3 regions of the Streptosporangium sp. NPDC048886 genome follow, and region 1 is predicted to be linked to each of the others. Evidence: riboswitches for the same ligand, from Rfam matches in the RefSeq annotation. Region 1 holds a riboswitch; each other region holds the start of a gene.
What was found. Region 1 has a riboswitch for S-adenosylmethionine ahead of thrC (threonine synthase). Riboswitches for the same ligand answer to the same signal wherever they lie in the genome.
Positions count from the first base shown of each region.

Region 2: it holds a riboswitch for S-adenosylmethionine, as region 1 does, so the genes downstream of both, ACZ6R6_RS02155 (glutathione S-transferase C-terminal domain-containing protein) here and thrC (threonine synthase) in region 1, are expected to answer to the same signal.
Region 3: it holds a riboswitch for S-adenosylmethionine, as region 1 does, so the genes downstream of both, ACZ6R6_RS08115 (aminotransferase class V-fold PLP-dependent enzyme) here and thrC (threonine synthase) in region 1, are expected to answer to the same signal.

Region 1 covers NZ_JBVJHH010000073.1:431-7,440, forward strand. The annotation lists gene ACZ6R6_RS46725 (cold-shock protein) at 16-216, opposite strand; gene ACZ6R6_RS46730 (MoaD/ThiS family protein) at 545-820, opposite strand; gene thrC (threonine synthase) at 844-2,106, opposite strand; SAM riboswitch class I at 2,121-2,261, opposite strand; gene ACZ6R6_RS46740 (S1 family peptidase) at 2,680-4,080, opposite strand; gene ACZ6R6_RS46745 (RNA polymerase sigma factor) at 4,433-4,990, opposite strand; gene ACZ6R6_RS46750 (alpha,alpha-trehalose-phosphate synthase (UDP-forming)) at 5,092-6,516, shown strand; gene ACZ6R6_RS46755 (MFS transporter) at 6,591-7,010, shown strand, end outside.
Region 2 covers NZ_JBVJHH010000001.1:490,957-497,966, reverse strand. The annotation lists gene ACZ6R6_RS02165 (ABC transporter substrate-binding protein) at 1-132, opposite strand, end outside; gene ACZ6R6_RS02160 (FAD/NAD(P)-binding protein) at 168-1,922, opposite strand; gene ACZ6R6_RS02155 (glutathione S-transferase C-terminal domain-containing protein) at 1,969-2,913, opposite strand; SAM riboswitch class IV at 2,951-3,063, opposite strand; gene ACZ6R6_RS02150 (DUF402 domain-containing protein) at 3,116-3,616, shown strand; gene ACZ6R6_RS02145 (enoyl-CoA hydratase-related protein) at 3,663-4,436, opposite strand; gene ACZ6R6_RS02140 (nitric oxide synthase oxygenase) at 4,528-5,649, opposite strand; tRNA gene ACZ6R6_RS02135 (tRNA-Asn) at 6,003-6,078, opposite strand; gene ACZ6R6_RS02130 (YtxH domain-containing protein) at 6,244-6,558, shown strand; gene ACZ6R6_RS02125 (hypothetical protein) at 6,807-7,010, opposite strand, start outside.
Region 3 covers NZ_JBVJHH010000005.1:206,311-213,320, reverse strand. The annotation lists gene folB (dihydroneopterin aldolase) at 1-81, shown strand, start outside; gene folK (2-amino-4-hydroxy-6-hydroxymethyldihydropteridine diphosphokinase) at 78-575, shown strand; gene ACZ6R6_RS08125 (DUF3180 domain-containing protein) at 572-1,024, shown strand; gene ACZ6R6_RS08120 (NADH-quinone oxidoreductase subunit D) at 1,095-2,291, opposite strand; gene ACZ6R6_RS08115 (aminotransferase class V-fold PLP-dependent enzyme) at 2,309-3,607, opposite strand; SAM riboswitch class IV at 3,660-3,775, opposite strand; gene ACZ6R6_RS08110 (TerC family protein) at 3,913-4,773, shown strand; gene ACZ6R6_RS08105 (hypothetical protein) at 4,925-5,242, opposite strand; gene ACZ6R6_RS08100 (RNA polymerase sigma factor) at 5,248-5,805, opposite strand; gene ACZ6R6_RS08095 (cytochrome P450) at 6,092-7,010, shown strand, end outside.

The DNA of each region.
Region 1 (7,010 bases):
ACGGAAAGGGGTACGTCAGACCGCCCGGACGGATTCCGCCTGGGGGCCCTTCTGGCCTTGAGTGATCTCGAACTCGACCCGCTGGCCCTGCTCGAGCGCACGATAGCCATCCATCATGATCGCGGAGTAATGGACGAACACATCCTTACCACCGTCTACCGCGATGAAGCCGTAGCCCTTGTCCGCGTTGAACCATTTGACGGTGCCTTGCGCCACTTCTGACTCCTCTTACTGGACTTGAGGACGCCGCCCATTCCTCTCGCGAAGCCCTCAATCTCCGAGGCGTAGACATCGCCTACGTCGATCGTTCTCGACCATACCTGTGGGACACCATAGGGCAACAGAGTCAATCAGCAAACTACCCCTTTACATACGCATTCAGGGGCGGAGCAGAGTTTTGCCGGTACGATTAATTGGTTAAAAATTGCATCATATCTCCAGGTCAGCAGCGACGATCTGCCCCGCGAAACACGACACCCGCACGCGGCCGGGCCGCGTGCGGGTGTCGTGGAGAGGCGGGGTGGGCGCGCGGAGGCGCCGGGGGTCAACCCCCCGCGACCGCCGGAATGATGGAGATCTGGACGCCGGACGGCGTGGCCGTGTCGAGATTGTCGGCGAAACGGACGTCCTCATCCCCGACATAGACGTTGACAAAACGCCGGATCTTGCCCGTTTCATCGAGAATGCGGGCGCCGATTCCGGGGTAGTCCGCATCGAGCTTCTGCAGAACCTCCCGGAGGGTCTCCCCCTCCGCGGCCACCTCGGCCGAGCCGCCGGTGTAGGTCCGGAGAATCGTCGGAATCCGCACAGAAACGCTCATTATTCAGTCCCTTTCACAAGTTTCTAGGCGATAGCCGTACGGAATGCGTCAAGAGACGGCCGGATGACTGCGGTGGGACGCGCCTGGTCCGCCACCGCGTCGAGGGTCTTGAGGCCGTCACCGGTGTTGAGGACCACGGTCTCGCCCTCGGGGTCGAGCCGCCCGGAGGCGACCAGCTTGCGCAGCACGCCGACGGTGACGCCGCCCGCGGTCTCGGCGAAGATCCCCTCGGTCCTGGCCAGCAGCCGGATCGCGTCGACGATCTCGGCGTCGGTGACGTCCTCCACGGCGCCGCCGGTGCGCCGGGCGATGTCCAGCACGTAGGGGCCGTCGGCGGGGTTCCCGATCGCCAGCGACTTGGCGATGGTGTCCGGCTTGACCGGGCGGATCACGTCGTGGCCCGCCTTGTAGGCGGCGGAGACCGGGGAGCAGCCCTCGGCCTGGGCGGCGAAGATCTTGTATGGCCTGTCCTCGACGAGGCCGAGCGCGATCAGCTCCTTGAACGCCTTGTCGATCTTCGTGAGCTGGGAGCCGGACGCGACCGGGATGACGATCTGGTCGGGGATCCGCCAGCCGAGCTGCTCGGCGATCTCGTAGGCCAGCGTCTTGGAGCCCTCGGCGTAGTAAGGCCGGAGGTTGACGTTGACGAAGCCCCACTTGTCGCCCAGCTCGTCACCGATGAGCTCCGAGCAGAAGCGGTTGACGTCGTCGTAGGTGCCCTCGATGCCGACGAGCTTGCCGCCGTAGACCGACGCCATGACGATCTTGGCCTGCTCCAGGTCCGCGGGGATGAACACGCAGGCGTCCAGCCCGGCTCGGGCGGCGGCCGCGGTCACCGCGCCGGCCAGGTTGCCGGTGGAGGAGCAGGACAGGGTATGGAAGCCGAAGTTGCGGGCCGCCTCGACCGCGATGGCCACCACGCGGTCCTTGAAGGAGTGGGTGGGGTTGCCGGAGTCGTCCTTCACGTGCAACGAACGGATGCCCAGCTCACGGGCGAGGTTGTCGGCCTTGACGAGCTTGGTCCAGCCGGGCGCCATGTTGGGCTTGGCGGCCACGTCCGCCGGGACGGGCAGCAGCGAGCGGTAGCGCCAGATGTTCGTCGGCCCCTCGGCGATCCGCTCCCGGGTCACGCGCCCGAAGTCGTAGGCGATCTCGAGGGGCCCGAAACACTCGATACAGGCGAAGCTGGGACCGAGGTCGTAGCGGGCGCCGCATTCGCGGCAGGACAGGGCCGCGGCGGGGCCGAAGTCGAGCGAGGTGGTGGTTTCAGTGCTTGCGAGCGCCATGAAGCGAGGCCTTTCCCTCATCTTCGTCTGCGACCACCCTGGCCGCAGACCGGAATTGGCACCTGTCCCGGCCGACCTCGTCAGATCACGAGTCTTGAACCGGGAGGGTTGCCGGGGCTTCGCAGGGCCGGTCCCTCCACCCCTCTGGATGAGCAAATATTCAGTTGGAACCTGGCGAGCAGGTCTTACGCACTCTACCCCGGCTTGCCTCCATCCTGACCAACCGTCTCATTTTTTGAGATGTAATGTGTTACCTGGCGGACAGCTCCCGCCGGGACCAGCGGGATCGCCGGCCGTGGGACGCGCCCCCCTCCGAACGCCCACCCGCCGCCGGGCCGTCCGGCCACGGTGCCGGGATCGCCTTCGTGAGCCGGGTGAAGCGGTTGACGCCACGGCACCGCCGTACGTCCCGTGTCACCACGGGCGGCCGGCGGAGCCCCTCGCCAGGCTCACGTTCTCCGACGATCGCCTGCCCGGCGGGAGCTCCGTCCTCCCTTCGGCCCTCACGACGATCCGCGCCCCGCCCCGGAACGCGGTCGAGGATCGGCGTGGCGTGGTGGGACCGGGAGCGGGTTACGGCGTCTTGTAGCCCAGGGTGTAGGGGCCGAAGCCGGCCGCGGAGACCAGGCGGTAGCGGTAGTAGCCGGCCGTGCCGGTGTAGCTGATCTTCTCGTCCGGCCCCGCGCCGTCGGAGGAGGCGACGGTGGGCCAGGACCGGCCGTTCCACTTCTCGAGGTAGAGGTCGAAGTCGACGCCGACGGGGCCGTCCAGGCAGGCGGTGTGCAGACCGGTGACGGTCGCCCGGTAGTACAGGTTGTTCGGCTGGTAGACGGTCTGGCCGTTGCGCAGGGTGCCGGTCAGGGTCCTCGGGTAGCCGGTGCAGGTGCCCGTGGTCGGCGGCGGCGGGTTGCCCTCGGTGGTCCTCAGCGACAGGCCGTAGGCGGTGAGGATCTCGCCGATCGGCTGGAAGTAGGTGGTACCGCCCGAACTGCAGTCGCCCGAGCCGCCGGAGGTGACGCCCTGGGCCTGGTCGACGGAGATGAAGGAGCCGCCCGAATCGCCGGGCTCGGCGCAGACGTTGGTGCGGGTCAGCTGGTAGACGGTGCCCTGGGGGTAGGTGACGCTGGCGTCGCGCTGCTGGATGACGCCGCAGTGCCAGTCGGTGGTGGAGCCGGACCGGCAGACCGAGGCGCCCTCGATGGCGACCCGGGCGCCGGCGACGGGCACGGTGCCGCCCTCGCCGTTGTCCACCTTCGGGGTGGCCGTCCAGTTGGCGTTGGCCGCGACCCAGGCGTAGTCGTTGCCGGGGAAGCTGGAGCCCTGGAAGACGCCCTGGGCGACGCGGTTGAAGCCGGTGGTGGTGGCGCCGGTCGTGCCGCAGTGGCCGGCGGTGACGAAGCCGTTCTGGGTGCCCTTGACCACGGGGAAGCCGATCGAGCAGCGGCTGGTGGTGCCGATGTAGTAGGCGGTGCCGCCCACCAGGTCGTACAGGGGCTGGGGGACCTCGGTGGAGGGCAGCACGAGCACCGCGCCGGTGTCCACGCCGGCGCTCTCGACGACGTTCTGGGCCTCGTCCGGTTTCGGGGCCAGGACGACCACCTTGTTGCGCTTGACGTCGACGTAGCGCGCGCTGGACACCAGCGGTTTGGCGGGCAGGGTCTGGTCGAGCTTCTTCTTGATCGTGGCCAGTTCCGCCAGCGATCTGGTGACGATCTCGGCCTGGGCGCCCGCGGCGAGGACCTCGGGGATGTCGTCGGCGCTGGTGGTGGCGACCACGAGGTTCTGCGCGCTGTTTCCCCGCAGCCAGGTGCCGCCGAAGCGGTCGCCGAGCCTCCTGCTCAGCTGCGCCGCGATCGGGGTCAGGCGGGCCTCGTTGAGCAGGCGGGCCTGGGCCTGCTCCTTGCTGATCCCGAGGTCGCGCTGGAGCGCCTCCAGCATGCCCGGCGGCGGCTTCAGCGCGGTTGCGGCGGCCATGGGGGCCGGGATCCCTGCTGCCTGGCGTTCGGCGCCGGCCGGCACGGCGGCCAGGGTAAGTGCGGTGATCGTTAGGACGCATCCCGTGGTAACGGCATGTCTGCGGGACATGGGGTCTCTCCTCGACCTCGGCTTTCAGGCATGAGGGGGGAGAGCGCCTCGTATCACAGAGTGATCATGCGATGTGGGCAACGCCACCTTAATCCAGCCGTTGCCGATCAAGGCCGCGAAAGCCGCGCGCCACGCGGGCGGCGGTTTCAGGCGGCCCCCGGGAAGCGGTTTCAGGCGGCCCCCGGGAAGGAGCGCCGTGACCGGCTCGGCCGTTTCCGGATCCGCCGCCGACCCGTCGGGATCAGAAGCCGTAGGCGTCGCCCAGCGCGCTCTGGACGTATTTGCGCGCCTGGTGGATGCGGGACTTGGCGGTGCCGAGCGGGATGCCGAGCTGCTCGGCCACCTCGTTGTAGTCGAGCTGGCAGATGTCGCGCAGCACCAGCGCCTGGGCCAGCTCCGGCTTGTCGGCCTCCAGCGCCTCCATCGCGTCGAGCAGGTCCAGCCGGGATCCGGCGATCACGCTCACCCGGGCGACGTCGGGCTTCTGCAGCGGCAGCTCGTCGGAGCTCTGCTCGGCCGAGCGCCGCTTCAGCGACCGGTAGGTGGTCCGGGCGCAGTTGGCGGTCACGATGTGCAGCCAGGTGGTGAACCGGGCCCGCCCCTCGAAGCGGCCGATGTTGCGGGCCACCGCCAGCAGCGTGTCCTGGGAGGCCTCCTCGGCGTCCTGCCGGTAGGGCAGGATGCGCCCGCAGTGGCGGAGCACGTCCGGCTCGATCCGCTTCAGCAGCTCACCCAGCGCGCGGTGGTCACCCCGGGCGGCCAGGCGGGCCAGTTCCTCGGTCGTCTCGTCCAGCGCCATCAAGGGCCCCCATCACCGGTCACAGTCGCTCGACATCCTACGGTCGAGGGTTATGTTTGGTTAACCTTCGGGACAAGCATGTCCCTAGGCGAGGGGGTCTGATGAACGCGATCCTGGTGGCTTCCAACCGCGGTCCCGTCTCGTTCACGCTCTCCGAGGACGGCTCCCTGAGCATGCGCAGGGGCGGAGGCGGCCTGGTGTCGGGGCTGGCGGAGGTCGCCAAGGGTCTCAACATGCTCTGGGTCTGCGCCGCGCTGTCCGACGGCGACCGCAGCGCGGCGCGGCTGGCGCCCGGCGGCCGGCTCGATCACGCCGGCTACGACACCGGGGCGGTGCGGATGCTCGACATCCCCCCGACGATCTTCCACCGGGCCTACAACGCGGTGGCGAACTCCACTCTCTGGTTCGTCAACCACCTCCTGTACGACACCCCCAACAGGCCGCTCTTCGACGCCAGGTTCCGCCGCGAGTGGGAGTCCTACCAGACGTACAACGAGGCGTTCGCGATGGCGCTGGCCGAGGAGGCGGCGCACGGCGCCAGGGTGATGGTCCAGGACTACCACCTGACCCTCGTCCCGGCCATGCTGCGGGGCGAGCGGCCCGACCTGCGGGTGGCCCACTTCTCGCACACCCCGTGGGCGCCGCCGGAGTATTTCAACCTGCTCCCCGACGGCGTCGGGATCGAGCTGCTCGAAGGCATCCTGGGCGCCGACCACGCGGGGTTCCTGACCGCGCGCTGGGCCGGGGCCTTCATGGACTGCTGCGAGACGGTGCTCGGCGCGGAGGTGGACCGCGCCGGCCATACCGTCACCCACGGCGGCAGGACCACCCGGATCGGCGTGCACGGCCTCGGCGTGGACGGTGAGACGCTCTGGGCGCGGGCCTGCGAACCCGACGTCGAGTCGCACATGGCCGCCCTCCGCGAGCAGGTCGGCGACCGCAAGCTGATCGTGCGGATCGACCGGACCGAGCTGTCCAAGAACATCGTCCGGGGTCTGACCGCCTACCGGGAGTTCCTGGCGGCCCACCCCGAGTGGCACGGCAGGGTCGTGCACCTCGCCTTCGCCTACCCCTCCCGGCACGATCTTCCCGAATACCGCGAATACACCGCGGCGGTGCAGCGCTGCGCCCAGGAGATCGAGGACGAGTACGCCACCGAGGACTGGGCCCCGGTGATCCTCAACGTGCACGACGACTACCCGCGCTCGCTGGCCGCCTACCGGCTGGCCGACGTGCTGCTGGTCAACCCGATCCGCGACGGCATGAACCTGGTGGCCAAGGAGGGCCCCGTCCTGTCGCCGCGCAGCGCGCTGGTCCTGTCCCGCGAGGCCGGCGCCGCCGCCGAGCTGGGCGAGCACGCTCTCCTGGTCAACCCCTACGACGTCTCGGCCACGGCCGCCGCCCTCCACGAGGGCCTGGTCATGCCCGAGGACGAGCGCGCCCGCCGGGGCGCCCTCCTGGCCGCCGCCGCCACCGCGCTCCCCCCGCACCGCTGGTTCTCCGACCAGCTCGCCGCCCTCAAATGAGCCTCGGAATGTCCGGCCCGTCATGAGATAGTCCCCATGGAAGTCTCGATCCGCCGCCTGCCCAGGGGAGCCAGTTGACCGCGATCACGCCCGTCCGGCTGACCCGCGATCGCGCGACCTGGCTCGTCTACCTGCAGCTCGGCGTCTTCGCCACCTACCTGTACGGCCTCAGCGCCGCCCTCCCCATGCTCCGCATCGACCAGGGGGTGTCACAGGCGGTCGCCGGGCTGCACGGCACCGCGATGGCGGTCGGCAGCATCCTCACCGGGCTCGCGCTGCCCTGGCTGACCAGGAGGATCGGCCGCCGGGCCGTCACCTGGACGGGCCTGGCCGGGATGAACGCCGGCGTGCTGCTGGTGATGGCGGGCACCGCGCTGCCGGTCACCCTGCTCGGGTACGGCATCGCCAGCGGGATGGCGTCGATCACCCTCTACGCGGGCATGGCCGCGCTCAGCGACCACCACGGCCCGGCGGGCGCGGCGGCGATCAGCGAG
Region 2 (7,010 bases), on a different contig from region 1:
CGTCTCCACCGCCCACACCAGCGATCCGCCGCCCCCGCCGCCGGCCGCGGCTGTCGGGGCCTCCGTCTCGGCCCCGCACGCCGCGAGCGCCAGCACCGCGGCCAGCGTCAGGGCGCCCCATCGGACTTTCACGTTCTTCTCCTTAAACAGCTCAGGCGACAGACAGCTCAGGCGACGTGTCTGATCCGGGTGGTGACGGCCTCGGACAGCACGATCCGGGCCAGGGCGTCGGCGTGCCGGAAGAGCGGGGCGTTGAGGCCGGGCCGGGCGAATCCGCCGGTGGCCCCACCGCCGACGACCCAGGGGCCGAAGGCGAACCTGCGGGGGTGGGGGGTGTCGGAGCGGTCGAGCAGGCGGCGGTCGGCGGGCCGTACCTTCAGCAGCCCGGAGTCCTCGTCGATCTCGCCCCGGTCGCGGAGCGCGGAGATCAGCGGGTCGGTGGCCCGGCTCACGCTGGGCGCGGGCAGCCGGGCCTCGATCAGGGTCCGGGCCGCCACCGTGCCGGGGACGGTGGGGCTGTGCGCCTGCCACCGCCGGTCGCGGTGCTCCACCTTCAGGTCCGCGCCGAGGAAGGTGACCACGCCGGCCTTGGCCAGCGCCCGCAGCTCCTCCAGCCGGGGGCCGGGCGGACCGCTGGCGATGTAGCTGAAGAAGCCGTGGAACCAGGGGTCGGAGACGCCCAGCTCGGCCAGGACGCCGTAGACGGACAGCAGCCCGAGGATCATGGCGTGGTCGGCGCTGTGCGCGGGGTCGGAGCGCCGCTCCAGGTCCGCTCCCAGGTAGCCGTGCATCCACCTGCGCAGCCCCGCCGGGTCGCCGAACCGCATCCGCTCCAGCGGCCGGTCCAGCCGGTCGAAGTCCAGCCGGTCCAGGTGCCGGGGTACGGCCCTGCGGATCAGCGCGCGCATCCCGGGACTGCGCCACTCCTCGGCCGCGTACGCCTCCTCGAACTCCGCCCAGCCCGTCCGGGCCCGCTCCGGGTGGGCGGTGATCAGCTCGTGGTAGTAGGCGTGGCCCAGCTCCTTGGCGGCCAGCGGCCACACGTCCCTGCGGAAGTTCCACGGCCCCGCGCCGAGCGCCTGCGCGGTGAGGAAGCGCGGCACCGGCGGGCGGGCGCCGCGGAAGGGGTATCCGGTCTTCGAGTGGTACGGCACGCCGCGGCGCGAGCCCACCTGGAGCAGCGGCTCCCGCCCGCTGGGCAGGTAGACGAGCTCCCCGTCGTACTCGCGGACGAACCGGCCGCCCCGGCCCGAGGTGAGCAGCACCATCAGGTCGATGAAGGCCAGTCCCATGCCCCGGACGATCACCGGCTCGCCCCCGGGCACCCGGTCCAGGTCGAGGTCGGCGGCGTAGCCGGTGGGCAGGTAGTGCAGCCCGCCGCCCGCGGCCGTCTCCGCCAGTGCCTGCTCCTGTCTGGTCGGGATCACGTCGCCGTGCCCCTGTGCCAGGATCACCGCGTCCACCTCGATCGTCCGGCCGCCCTCCAGCGTCACGACCTGGCCGCCGGGGACGTCGGTGAGGTCCAGCGCGCGGGCCGCGTGGACGTGCACCCGGACGCCGCGTGGAGCGGTGTCGACCGCCTGCCGGAAGACGTGGGACAGGTAGGCGTTCTGGACCGGCCGGGAGGCGAACCTGCCGGGGTCGCCGCCGAGCCACTGGGCCAGCGAGGGACCGGGGCGGATCGGGCCCTGGCACTGGACCGACGCGTCGGTGAACAGCGTCACGTCGGCGGCGGTGGAGTTCATCCAGAGCAGCTCGGGCTGCTCCCTGCGCCAGACCCGTCCGCCGCCCGGGGGGTAGGGGTCGATCACGTGGACGTCCAGCGACGGCCAGTCGAGCAGCTCGGCCGCGTTGGCGCAGATCCGCTCCACCAGGCAGGTCCCGGTCGGCCCGGCGCCGACGACGGCGACGGCGGCGCTCATGCGATCTCCTCGTCCGGCGGCACGGGGGGCGCGGCGCTCACGGGGCTCATACGGCGGCTCTGCGGTGCGGCTCGTCCCAGTCGGCGTGGAGCGGCTCGACCGGGATCCGCCAGGGGTCGGTCTCGGCGGCGGCCGGGGAGGTGATCGCGGAGAAGTCGGTGTTGTCACGGAAGGCGGGGTGCCGGTAGAGGTCCCGGGCGTAGGCCCACAGGTTCGGGAAGGCGGTCAGCGGGCGCTCGCTGATCCTGGCGGAGGGGTTGTCGGCGAGGTCGAAGCGGAGCAGCGTCGGCCAGAGCCGCACGTCCGCCTCGGTGATCCCGGAGCCGAACAGGAACCTGCGGTCGGCGAGCCGGGCGTCGAGCTCCTCCAGGAAGGAGATCACGGCCTGCCGGGCCCGGCCGTACTCCGTCTCGGTGGCGGCCGAGGCGACGCGGCCCGCCGCGGTGTTGACGTACTCGTAGATCCTGGCATTGAGCGCGTCGATGTCCGGCCGGAGCTCTTCGGGGTAGAGGTCGATCTCCGGGTCGCCGCCGAACCGGGTGCCCAGGTCGATCGTGATGTCGGGGAAGTCGTTGCTGACGATCCGCCCGCCCGCCCTGTCCCACAGCACCGGCACCGAGACGTGGCCGTCGAAGCCCGGCTCGGTCGCCTCGTACGCCTCGCGGAGCGTGGTGAAGCCGTTGACCGGGTCGGCCCCGCGCCGCTCGCGGAAGGCCCAGCCGCGCCCGTCACGCTCGTCGTCCACGTAGGACAGCGAGATCACGTCCTGCAGTCCCTTGAGCGAGCGCACGATCGCCGCGCGCTGCGCGTAGGGACAGACCGCCGCGACGTAGAGGTGGTAGCGGCCCGGTTCGGCGGGGAACTCGCCGGCGCCGTCGGCGGTGATCCGCCCCTGGAAGGGGTAGCGGGGGCCGGGCCGGTCGCCCGGCCGGTAGCGGCCGTAGGCGTCGAGGTCGACGGGGCCGGCGTAGTTGAGTGTGATCTCGGACATGTACTGCTCCCAGGCATGCCTCGGTGACCCGTTGAGGGGTCCGCGCTTGCGGCACGCCGACCGTGCCGCCAGGTCTCCCCCGGGGGCACCCCGCCGCGGTGCGAGGGTTGCCGGTCAGTGAGCCGGGGCTCTGCACTGACACTCTTAACCTAGTTAGAAGGTAGGAAATACATAGATCTCTGTCAACCCTTATTGTCGGGGGATGACACGCGAGATCGTGAATGTGGTCTACCGCAAATACGACGGCTCACTGCACTGGCACCACCCCGCGCTGCTCCTCGGCGAGGACGAGCACGGCGTCTGGACCGGCTGCGTCGCCGGCTCCAGCGGCAGCAGGGGCGATGAGCCGCCGGTGACCTGGGCCGACGCGTTCGTGATGCTCTTCCCCCGCGACGCCTGGTGGACGGCCACCTTCAACGCCGAGCCGAACAGGGTCGAGATCTACTGCGACATCTCGACCGTCCCCGAGTGGCGCGACGGCGAGGTGACCATGGTCGACCTCGACCTCGACGTCATGCGCATGCGCGACGGCCGGATCATCCTGGACGACGAGGACGAGTTCGAGGAGCACCAGGTCCGCTACGCCTATCCCCCCGAGGTCATCGAGAACGCCCGCGCCACGGCCGCCCGGCTGATGGAGGCCGTCACCACCGGCGCCGCCCCCTTCAGGACCGCCCCCCACTGGCTGTCCCACGTGACCTGACCGCCCCGCGCCACCGCCGTGGGGCGGGGCCCGGCGGCGGGCGGGCTCACCGGGGCGGGAACCTGGGGGCGCGGCGCTCGACGAAGCTGGCCACGCCCTCGGCGAAGTCGGGGCGGCCGAACGACTCGGTCATCAGGCGCACGGCGGCCGACTCCGACGCCTCCAGGGTCCGCTCCCAGTCACCCCAGACCTGGCGCTTGATCACGGCCATCGACGCCGGCGAGCTGTGCGTCGCCAGCTCGCGGGCGTAGGCCAGGGTCTCCTCCAGCAGATTCTCCCCGGGCACCGACCGGGCGGCCAGGCCCAGCCGGTAGGCCTCGGCCCCGGTGAACGTGCGGCCGGACAGCAGCAGGTCCATGGCCCGGGCCTGGCCGATGAGCCTGGGCAGGATCCACGACAGGCCGTACTCGGCGATCAGGCCGCGGCGGGCGAAGGCGGTCGTCCACTTGGCCTCGGCGGCGGTGAAGACCAGGTCGCAGACCAGGGCGTGGACCATGCCGAGGCCGGCGCAGGCGCCGTTGACGGCCGCGATGACCGGCTTGCCGATGGTGGCCGGGAAGGTGGTGGGCCGCTTGTCCGGCTCCCCTTCGTAGGAGCCGTCCTGGATGGCGTTGAGGGTCTGGAAGTCCGCGCCGGCACAGAAGCCCCGCCCCGCCCCGGTCACGACGATCACCCGGACCTCCGGGTTCTCCTCCGCCTCGGCGAGCTGGTCGAAGTATCGCCGCCCCATCGTGTCGGTCCAGGCGTTGAGCCGTTCGGGCCGGTTGAACGTCAGCGTCAGCACGCCCTGCTCGACCGACGACAGCACCAGGTCCATCATTGCGCGCCCTCCTTGCCCGGTCTCCATACCGAACCATGTTCTACGGCCTCTCCGCAATGCCCCTGCCGCCGCGCCGCCGTCCCGCCCTCCGTCACCACCCCGGCACGGGCCAGCGGCCGAGCCCCCGCTCCACGGAATCGGGGTGGTGGACGTAGCTCGGCGACAGCTCCGCCTCGTCGTAGTAGCGGTGGAAGACCGGTGTGGCCGAGCCCGAGATGGGCGGGACGATCCAGCTCCAGTCGGCCGGGCAGACCCGGCCCGCCTTCTCCTCACGCGCCAGGTGGGTCAGGAATCGCCGCGACTCGGTGTGGTGGTCGGTCATCGTCACCCCGGCCTGGTCGAAGGAGTGCAGGACCGCCACGTTCAGCTCCACCAGGGCGTGGTCGCGCCAGAGCGAGCGGTCGGTGGAGGTGTCCAGGCCCAGGAGCTGGGCCATGATCGGCATCAGGTCGTAGCGGTCGATGTCGGCGAGGTTGCGCGCGCCGATCTCGCTGCCCATGTACCAGCCGTTGAACGGCGCCGCCCGGTAGTGGATCCCGCCGATCTCCAGGCACATGTTGGAGATCGCCGGTACGGCGTGCCAGCGCAGCCCGAGCTTCTCGAACCAGCGGTAGGACGGGTGGGTGAGCTCCACCTCCAGCACGGCGTCGGCGGGCACGCCGAACATCAGCGGCGAGCCGTTGCCCGCCGAGACGACCAGCGGCAGCACGTCGAAATGCGTGCCGGGGCCGCCGGGCCAGCCGAGTTTGCGCACCATCGTGGTGAAGTCCACATACCGGGGGTCACCGACGACGGACCCGTCGTCCATCGCGTATCCGGCGTAGCGGATGAGCTGCTCGTTCCAGATCCTCGGGCCCGGCCTGCCCGGCCGGTCGGGGGCGAACACCGTGATCGTCGGCCGGACCTTGCGGTTGGGCGCGGCCTCCCTCAGGTGGTTGACGCACTCCACGGCCACGTCCTCGGCCGTGTTCACCCAGCGCCGGTCACGCACCTGCAGCGAGTGCCAGTACAGCCGGCCGATGCACCTGGAGCTGTTGCGCCAGGCCACCCGGGCGCCGAAGGCGAGCTCCTCCGGGGTGTGCGTGTAGCTCCCCGTCCGGTAGATCTCGATCTGGACTTCGCGCATGCGGGCCTCCACCGGCCCCGCCTCGGGATTCTCCGCGTGGAACAACCTCAGGAAGTCCGCGGCCGCCGCGGTATCGATCTCTTGCACGACCGGAACAGGCTCCTTCGCCCTCAAGAACTTGGCCGCCGCGCGCCGGACACCGCCCATCAGCTCCGGTGCACGACGCCGAGACCTCCGCCAGATCAGCACAGAACAACCACCCATGCGTGCTCACGGGCACGGACGGCCGTTCCGGGCGGCGCGGTGCCCTGTGTGCAGCGGCCCTGCCCCACTGCGATCGTTGTGTTCCGCGGCGACCGCGCCGTCCTCGCTGACTGGCGAGCATAGCGATACATGACGCGGTATCTGACATCTTCTACGGCCGGGGAGGATTTGTCTCCCGAATCGGACCATAGAACGCCGAAGGCCCCCGGAGCTGGGCTCCAGGGGCCTTCTGTGTGTGGCTCCCGCGATAGGACTCGAACCTATAACCTGCCGGTTAACAGCCGGCTGCTCTGCCGATTGAGCTACACGGGATCGTGCTTTGCGCCGCTCTGACCGGGGAGTTTTCCTCGCTCCTTGCGGCGCAGGAATAGATTAGCGCACTCTGAGCGTGTGTGTCGCATCGCTACACCGGGGTAGGTCGGAAACGACCCGCGATCCGCGGGTAGGGTCCGGCGGAGCATGGCTGTGGAGGTGGAGATGCGTTACCGGATGATGTTCGGGGTGGGTCTTGCTGTGGGCTACATCCTGGGGAGCCGCGCCGGGCGGGAGCGTTACGAGCAGATCAAGCGGATGGCCCTGCGGGTGTCCGACAGCCCGAGGGTGCAGGAGACCGCCGGCCTGGTCGGCGCGCGGGTCTCGAAGGTCACCGGCGCCGCCAAGACGAAGGTGACCCACGCGGCCAAGAACCGGCTACCGTTCCTGCACTCGGACAACGGCTGGCAGGCCGACAAGCACGACGAGACGGGCACCGGCTGGCCGGAGGATGACAAGGCCACCTCTCCACACCCATGACGGACACCCCTGACGGACGGAAGGCCCCCGCGGGGGCCTTCCGCAGGTCCGGGCCGAGACCGCCGGCCCGGACCTCGGGCCTCCGCCCGAGGTCCGGACGCCCGTCCACGTTCGGACGCCCGTCCGGGCTCGGTCCTCTGCCCGGCTCGGTCCTCTGCCCGGCTCGGTCCTCTGCCCGGCTCGGTCCTCTGCCCGGCTCGTGTCTCTGCCCGGCTCGGGTCTCTATGGGCTCGGGCTCCCGCCCGCGCTCAGACGCCGAAGCTGCGGCGCGTCTCCTCAAGCGCCTGCTCGGCCAGGGCCTGCAGGCCGGGGTCGGTGGGGTCCATGCCGGGGTCGAAGACGAACTCCCAGATCATCTGGTCGTCTCCGGTCCTCCTGGCCACCAGCCGGACTCCCCCGCGCGCGTCCAGCGGGGCGTACTGGTTCACCACGATGGAGGCGGTCACCCGCTC
Region 3 (7,010 bases), on a different contig from region 1:
GTCAGCGTGCACAAGCCGGCCGCGCCGATCCCGCTGCCGTTCGACGACGTGGTAGTGACGATCACCCGGAGCCGGGGATGAAGGTCGTGCTGGCGCTCGGCAGCAACCTGGGCGACCGGTTCGAGACGCTGCAGGGCGCGCTCGACGCGCTCTTCGACGCCCCCGAGCTCGACTTCGTCGCGGTCTCGCCCGTATACGAGACCGACCCGTTCGGCGGCCCCGAGCAGGGTCCCTACCTCAACGCGGTGGTGATCGCGCAGACCACCCTGAGGCCCCGGACGCTCCTTGAGCGCGCCCAGGGTGTGGAGAACGCCTTCGGCAGGGTCCGCCAGGAGCGGTGGGGGCCGCGCACCCTGGACGTCGACCTGATCGCCATGGGCGACGTCACCGCCGCCGACCCCGATCTGACGGTGCCGCACCCCAGAGCGCACGAGCGCGCGTTCGTGCTGGTGCCGTGGCTGCGGGCCGATCCGGACGCGGTGCTGGCCGGGCGCAGGGTCGAGGACCTGCTGGCCGGGCTGGACCAGGACTACGTGCGGCTACGCGCCGATCTGACGCTGCAGAGGCCCATTTGAAGCCGACCCGTCCCGGCGTGCTCGTCGGTCTCGTCGTCATGTTCGCGATCATCACCTGGGCGCTGCTGAAGCCCCTTTACTCGTCCCTGCCGACCGTGCCGTGGACCGCGATCCCCACGGTGCTGCTGTTGGCGATCGGCGAGATCTACAGCGGGTGGATGACGAAGGCCAGGATCGAGCGCAAGGGCGACACCAAACCCGTCGAGCCGTTGGCGGTGGCCCGGCTGGCGGCCCTCGCCAAGGCCTCCGCGTACGGCGGGGCGGTCTTCGGCGGCGTCTTCGCCGGGTTCACGATCTACACCGCCGACCTGCTGGAGCAGGGCGTGCCCCGCCGCGACTTCCTCATCGCCGGCGGCTCGTTCATCGGCTGTGTGGTGCTGGTCTGCGCCGCCCTCTACCTCGAATACTGCTGCAAGGTGCCCAAGGACTCCTCGGAGGAGGACCGCTAGCTGTATTGACCCGCAGGGTTGTTGACACGGCTGATCGGGGGGCGGCCCCCGGGGCGGTGCGGCCCGCGCGTCACTTGTCGATGTCGCCCACGACGAAGAACATCGACCCCAGGATGGCCACCATGTCGGAGACCAGGTGGCCGGGGAGCATCTCGCGCAGCACCTGGACGTTGTTGTAGGAGGCCGAGCGGAGCTTCATCCGCCAGGGGGTCTTCTCGCCGCGGGAGACCAGATAGTAGCCGTTGATGCCGAGCGGGTTCTCGGTCCAGGCGTAGGTGTGGCCCTCGGGCACCTTGAGCACCTTGGGCAGGCGCTGGTTGACCGGCCCCTGCGGCAGCTCCCGGAGCCGCTCCAGGCAGGCGTCGGCCAGGTCCAGGGAGACCTTCACCTGCTCCAGCAGCACCTCGAACCGGGCGTGGCAGTCTCCGGCCGTCCGGGTGACGACCCGCACCGGCAGCTCGCCGTAGGCGAGGTAGGGCTCGTCCCTGCGCAGGTCGAGGTCGACCCCGGAGGCGCGGGCGATCGGGCCGCTCACGCCGTACTGCATGATCGTCTCCCGGTCCAGCACGCCCACCCCGACCGTGCGGGCCAGGAAGATCTCGTTCCCGGCGATCAGGTGCTCGATGTCGGGAAGCCGCCGCCGCACGTCCGCGACGGCGCGCCCGGCGCGGTCCGTCCAGCCCTCGGGCACGTCCTCCTTGAGGCCGCCGACCCGGTTGAACATGTAGTGCATCCGGCCGCCGGAGATCTCCTCCATCACGGCCTGGAGGGTCTCGCGCTCCCGGAAGGCGTAGAAGACCGGGGTGATCGCGCCGAGCTCCAGCGGATAGGAGCCGAGGAACATCAGGTGGCTGAGGACCCGGTTGAGCTCGGCCAGGAGCGTGCGCATCCAGACCGCCCGGACCGGCACCTCCATGCCGAGCATCCGCTCCACCGCGAGCACGACGCCCAGCTCGTTGGCGAACGCCGACAGCCAGTCGTGCCGGTTGGCCAGCATGATGATCTGCCGGTAGTCGCGCACCTCGAACAGCTTCTCCGCGCCGCGGTGCATGTAGCCCACGATCGGCTCGGCCGCGCTGATCCGCTCCCCGTCCAGGGTGAGCCGCAGCCGCAGCACCCCGTGGGTGGACGGATGCTGCGGCCCGATGTTGAGGACCATGTCCTCGGTCGCGAGTTCCTTGCCGCGCACTCCGTGCACGGCGTCCGCTCCGGCGCCGATCCCTACGCTGATCTCCCGGGGTGCGCCTGCGGCACGACGCTCAGTCATAGGGCCATGCTGTCACGTCAGCTCCGCGACAGCAGGTCCCGCAGAGCGGCGACCAGACGGTCGACGTGCTCCTCGGTGGTGCCGATCCCGATGGAGGCGCGGACCGCGGAGGCGGTGACGTCGTCGCAGCCGCCGTCCTTGGCACCGAGGAGGTGGCGGACGAAGGGGTGGGCGCAGAACTTGCCGTCGCGCACGCCGATGCCGTACTCGCCGGACAGGGCCTCGGCGACCTCGCGGGCGGTGAAGCCGTCCACCACGAAGGAGACGATGCCGACGCGGGGGTGGTCGGGGCCCCACAGGGACAGCTCGTGGACGCCCTCGACGGAGGCCAGACCGGCGCGGAGGCGGCCGATGAGGCGCTCCTCCTCGCGCAGCAGCGCGCTCCAGCCGGTGGCGCTCAGGGCGTCGCAGGCGGCGGCCAGGGCGATGGCGCCCAGGACGTTCGGGGTGCCGGCCTCGTGACGGGCCTCGGGGTCGTCGTGCCACTCGGCCCCGTCGTCGTCGACCGAGCGCACCGCGCCGCCGCCCCGCAGGTACGGCTCCGCCTGCGACAGCCAGTCGGTCCGGCCGACCAGGGCGCCGGTGCCGAAGGGGGCGTAGAGCTTGTGGCCGGAGAAGACCACGTAGTCCAGGTCCAGCGCGGTCAGGTTGAGCCGGCGGTGCGGGACGAGCTGGGCGGCGTCGACGAGGATGCGGGCGCCGTGGCGGTGGGCGATGTGGGCCAGGGCGGCGATCGGCCAGAGCTCGCCGGTGACGTTGGAGGCCGCGGTCACGACCAGCAGCTTGGGGCCGTGGATCCCGGCCAGCGCCTCGTCGGCGGCGCGGACCGCCTCGCCCGGGAAGGCGGGGGGCGCGAGCCGTACGGCGTCGGCCCAGGGCAGCAGCGAGGCGTGGTGCTCGGTGTCGAAGACCACGGCGGTGGTCCCCGCGGGAAGGCTGCGGGCCAGCAGGTTGGTGGCGTCGGTGGTGTTCCGGGTGAAGACCACCGAGTCGTCGGGGCGCGCCCCGACGAAGGCGCGGACCGTGTGCCGGGCCTGCTCGTAGCGGGCCGTGGTGAGCTGGGAGGCGTACCCGGCACCGCGGTGGACGCTGGAATAGGCCGGGAGCGCGGCGGCGACGGCGGCGCTCACCGGCTCCAGACAGGGCGCGCTGGCGGCGTAGTCGAGATTGGCGTAGGGGACGAGCCTGCCGCCCTTGACCGGGACCTGGAGGTCCGAGCCGAGCACCGCGGGGATCCGCCGGTCCTCGGACGCGCGGGTGGCGGGGACGGTCACGGACGTGGCGGGGGCGGAGGTGAAGATCGTCAGTGCGGACACGCCAGAACTCCTCGGAGGTCATCGGACCCCAAGCCGTGGCGTTGGTGCGTGGAGCCCGCGCTTGCCCGACACACTCCGTGCCGGACCAGGTCCTCACCCGGGGCACCCCGCCGCGGACGCGAGGGTTGCCGGCCAGCGAGCCGGGGCTTGTCACTGGCACTCATGACCTACAGGGGAACTATAACCGACCCCTGGCCGGGCTCCGCAAGTCGGTGAAATGCGCAGCTGTGTTCTTTGTTCAGGAACTCACGGTGATGCCCAGTCGTCTAGGCAGTGACCCCTGACGCCTGACGGAGGAGTGAACGATGGATTGGGTGACTGATCCCGAGATCTGGATAGGGTTCGTCACCCTTGTCGGCCTGGAGATCGTGTTGGGCATCGACAACATCATCTTCATCTCGATCCTGGCGGGGAAACTCCCGCCCGGCCAGCGTGACAAGGCGCGGAAGCTGGGTCTCCTCGCCGCCCTGGTCAGCCGGCTGCTGTTGCTGCTGGCGCTGTCGTGGGTGGTGAAGCTCACGGCGCCGATGTTCGAGGTCTTCGGCCACCCGATCTCGGGACGCGACCTGATCCTGATCCTCGGCGGCCTCTTCCTGCTGGGCAAGAGCGTCTTCGAGATGCACGACAGCCTTGAGGGCAAGTCGGGTCATGCCAGTGGCAGGGTCGCCGCCTCCTTCACCGCGGTGATCCTCCAGATCATGGTCCTGGACATCGTGTTCTCCCTCGACTCGGTGATCACCGCGGTCGGCATGGTCGACGAGCTCGGCGTCATGGTCGCGGCCGTCATCGTCTCGGTCGTCGTGATGCTCTTCGCCTCCGGCCCGATCAGCCGTTTCGTGGACAAGCACCCGAGCATCAAGATGCTCGCCCTGTCGTTCCTGGTGCTGATCGGCGTCGTGCTCATCGCCGAGGGCTTCGAGCAGCACATCTCCAAGGGCTACATCTACTTCGCGATGGCGTTCTCGCTCGTCGTGGAGCTGCTGAACATCCGGATGCGCGGCAAGGCGGCCAAGGGCGCGGCCGAGGAGGACAGGCCGGTCGAGCTGCACCACCGCTACGAGGCGGGCGAGCAGGCCGGGTCCCCGCAGGACCAGGGCGTGCGTGGACCGGCGGACCGGGTGGCGGAGCCGGATCCCGATCACGGCGAGGGCTCAGCGGTCAGGTGATCTCGCCGTGAGAGCGGCCGGCCTGTCGTGGGGCGCGGCCCGGACCCGGTTGCCGAGATCGAGGTGCCACCACCCGTCGGCATCGGGGCGGAGACCCGCGCCCGCCACGGCGTCCTGGAATGTCCGTCGGCTGTCCCCGGCGAGCGTGTTGTCAGCCTGCCGGAACTCGCGTGCGGTCCGCCGCCGTCCGGCGGAGATCTCCGCCGGTTCCGTCCGTCAGGGTGCACACTCCGTCCACGCAGGAGCGCTGGAGGCGGCCCATCGAGATCGTCTGCACCAGTCCGACGGCCCAGCAGGTCGGGCAGCCGCGCAGCGCCACCAAGCCGAGCGGCGCCAGCAGCAGACTGGCCGGTCCGACCGTCGGGACCAGCGCGACGGCTCCGATCAGGAGACCGAATCCGAGTCCGCCGCGGAGCAGGTGCCGGGGGACGGACCTGCTGGCGAAGCTTGCGTCGCCGGTCGTCCTCATGCTTTTCATTCGGCCCTTCCCCAGTTCTGAGTTTGCAGGTCGCCGCGGACGGCGGCCCGGGCGCGGTGCAGCCGGGACTTCATGGCGGCGCTGCTCAGCCCGAGGGACCTGGCGACGACAGGGCCCGGCAGGCCCTGGACATCACGCATGATCAGCACGAGACGCTGATCGGCGGGCAGAGCCGCGATCGCGGTGGCGACCTGATCGACTTCGAGGCCCCGCAGCACCTCGTCCTCCGCGGACGAGCAGGATCCGTCAACGACCGGTTCGGCCCGCCACACCAGCGATTGGGCGCGGCGCAGGCATTCGTTGCGCACGATCTGGAACATCCACGAGGCCAGCGCACCGGACGCTCGCAAGGTGCCGATCTTGCGGAAGAGGATGATGAGTGCCTCCTGGGCGGCGTCCTCGGCGTCCTGCGGACTCGCGCACAGCGAGAAGGCGAACCGCTGCACGTGCGGATGGGACCCGCTGACCAGGGCGGCGATCGATGCCTGGTCTCCCTGCTGCGCCGCCGCGATCAGCTGCTGGCTGGGCCACCGGGATCGGGAAGCCCTAGTCACGGGACCGGGCCCGCTTGCGGAGGAACACGATGCTGCACGCGCAGATGAGCACCGCCGCGACAGCGATGACGATCATGGTGGTCAAGGGAGTCTCCTGCCTGTCGAACGGCCGTGGCGCCGGTACGTACATAAGAGGGCGGCTCGCCGGAAAAGGATTCAGCCCGTTTGACGGTCGATTCAGGCCCGCTCCGTCGCCGGGCGACCCCACCGGGCCGTCGCCGGGTGACCTCACCGGGCCGGCCGCCTCGTAACTTACAAGTTTGGCGGCGAACATTACGATGCTTACGTGCGCTTTGATCCTTGGAATCCGGAATTTGTCGCCCACCCCTATGACGTCTACGCCGAGCTGAGGCGGGAACGGCCGGTCAGCTTCTTCGAGCCGACCGGCCAGTGGCTGATCGCCCGGCACGCCGACGTCAACGCGCTGCTGCGCGACCGCCGGCTCGGCCGCTCCTACCTGCACGTCGCCACGCACGCCGAGTTCGGCAGGCCGGACGACCCCGACTTCCAGGACCCGTTCTGGCGGGTGGTCCGGGCCGGGATGCTCGACGTCGAACCGCCGGTCCACACGCGGCTGCGGCGCCTGGTGTCCAAGGCGTTCACCCCGCGCATGGTGGAGGCGCTCCGCCCCAAGGTCGCCCGGATCGCCGGGGAGCTGGTGGAGGCGTTCGTCGAGCGCGGCGGGGGCGACCTGATCGCCGAGGTGGCCGAGCCGCTGCCGGTGACCGTGATCGCCGAGATGCTCGGCGTGCCCGAGGCCGACCGGCACCTGCTGCGGCCCTGGTCGGCCGACATCTGCGGGATGTACGAGCTCAACCCGTCGGTCGAGGCCCAGCACACCGCGGTGCGCGCGGCCCAGGAGTTCTCCGACTACCTGATCGAGCTGGCCCGCGCCCGCCGGGCCGATCCCGGCGACGACCTGATCAGCGCGCTGGCCCTGGTGGCCGACGAGGGCGACAGGCTCACCGAGGAGGAGCTGGTCGGCACCTGCGTGCTGCTGCTCAACGCCGGGCACGAGGCCACCGTCAACGTCACCGGCAACGGCTGGTGGTCGCTGTTTCGCAACCCGGCCGAGCTGGAACGGCTCCGCGCCGACCACGGCCTGCTGCCCACGGCGATCGAGGAGCTGATGCGCTGGGACACCCCGCTGCAGATGTTCGAGCGCTGGGTGCTTGAGGACATCACCGTGGGCGGGGTGGACATCC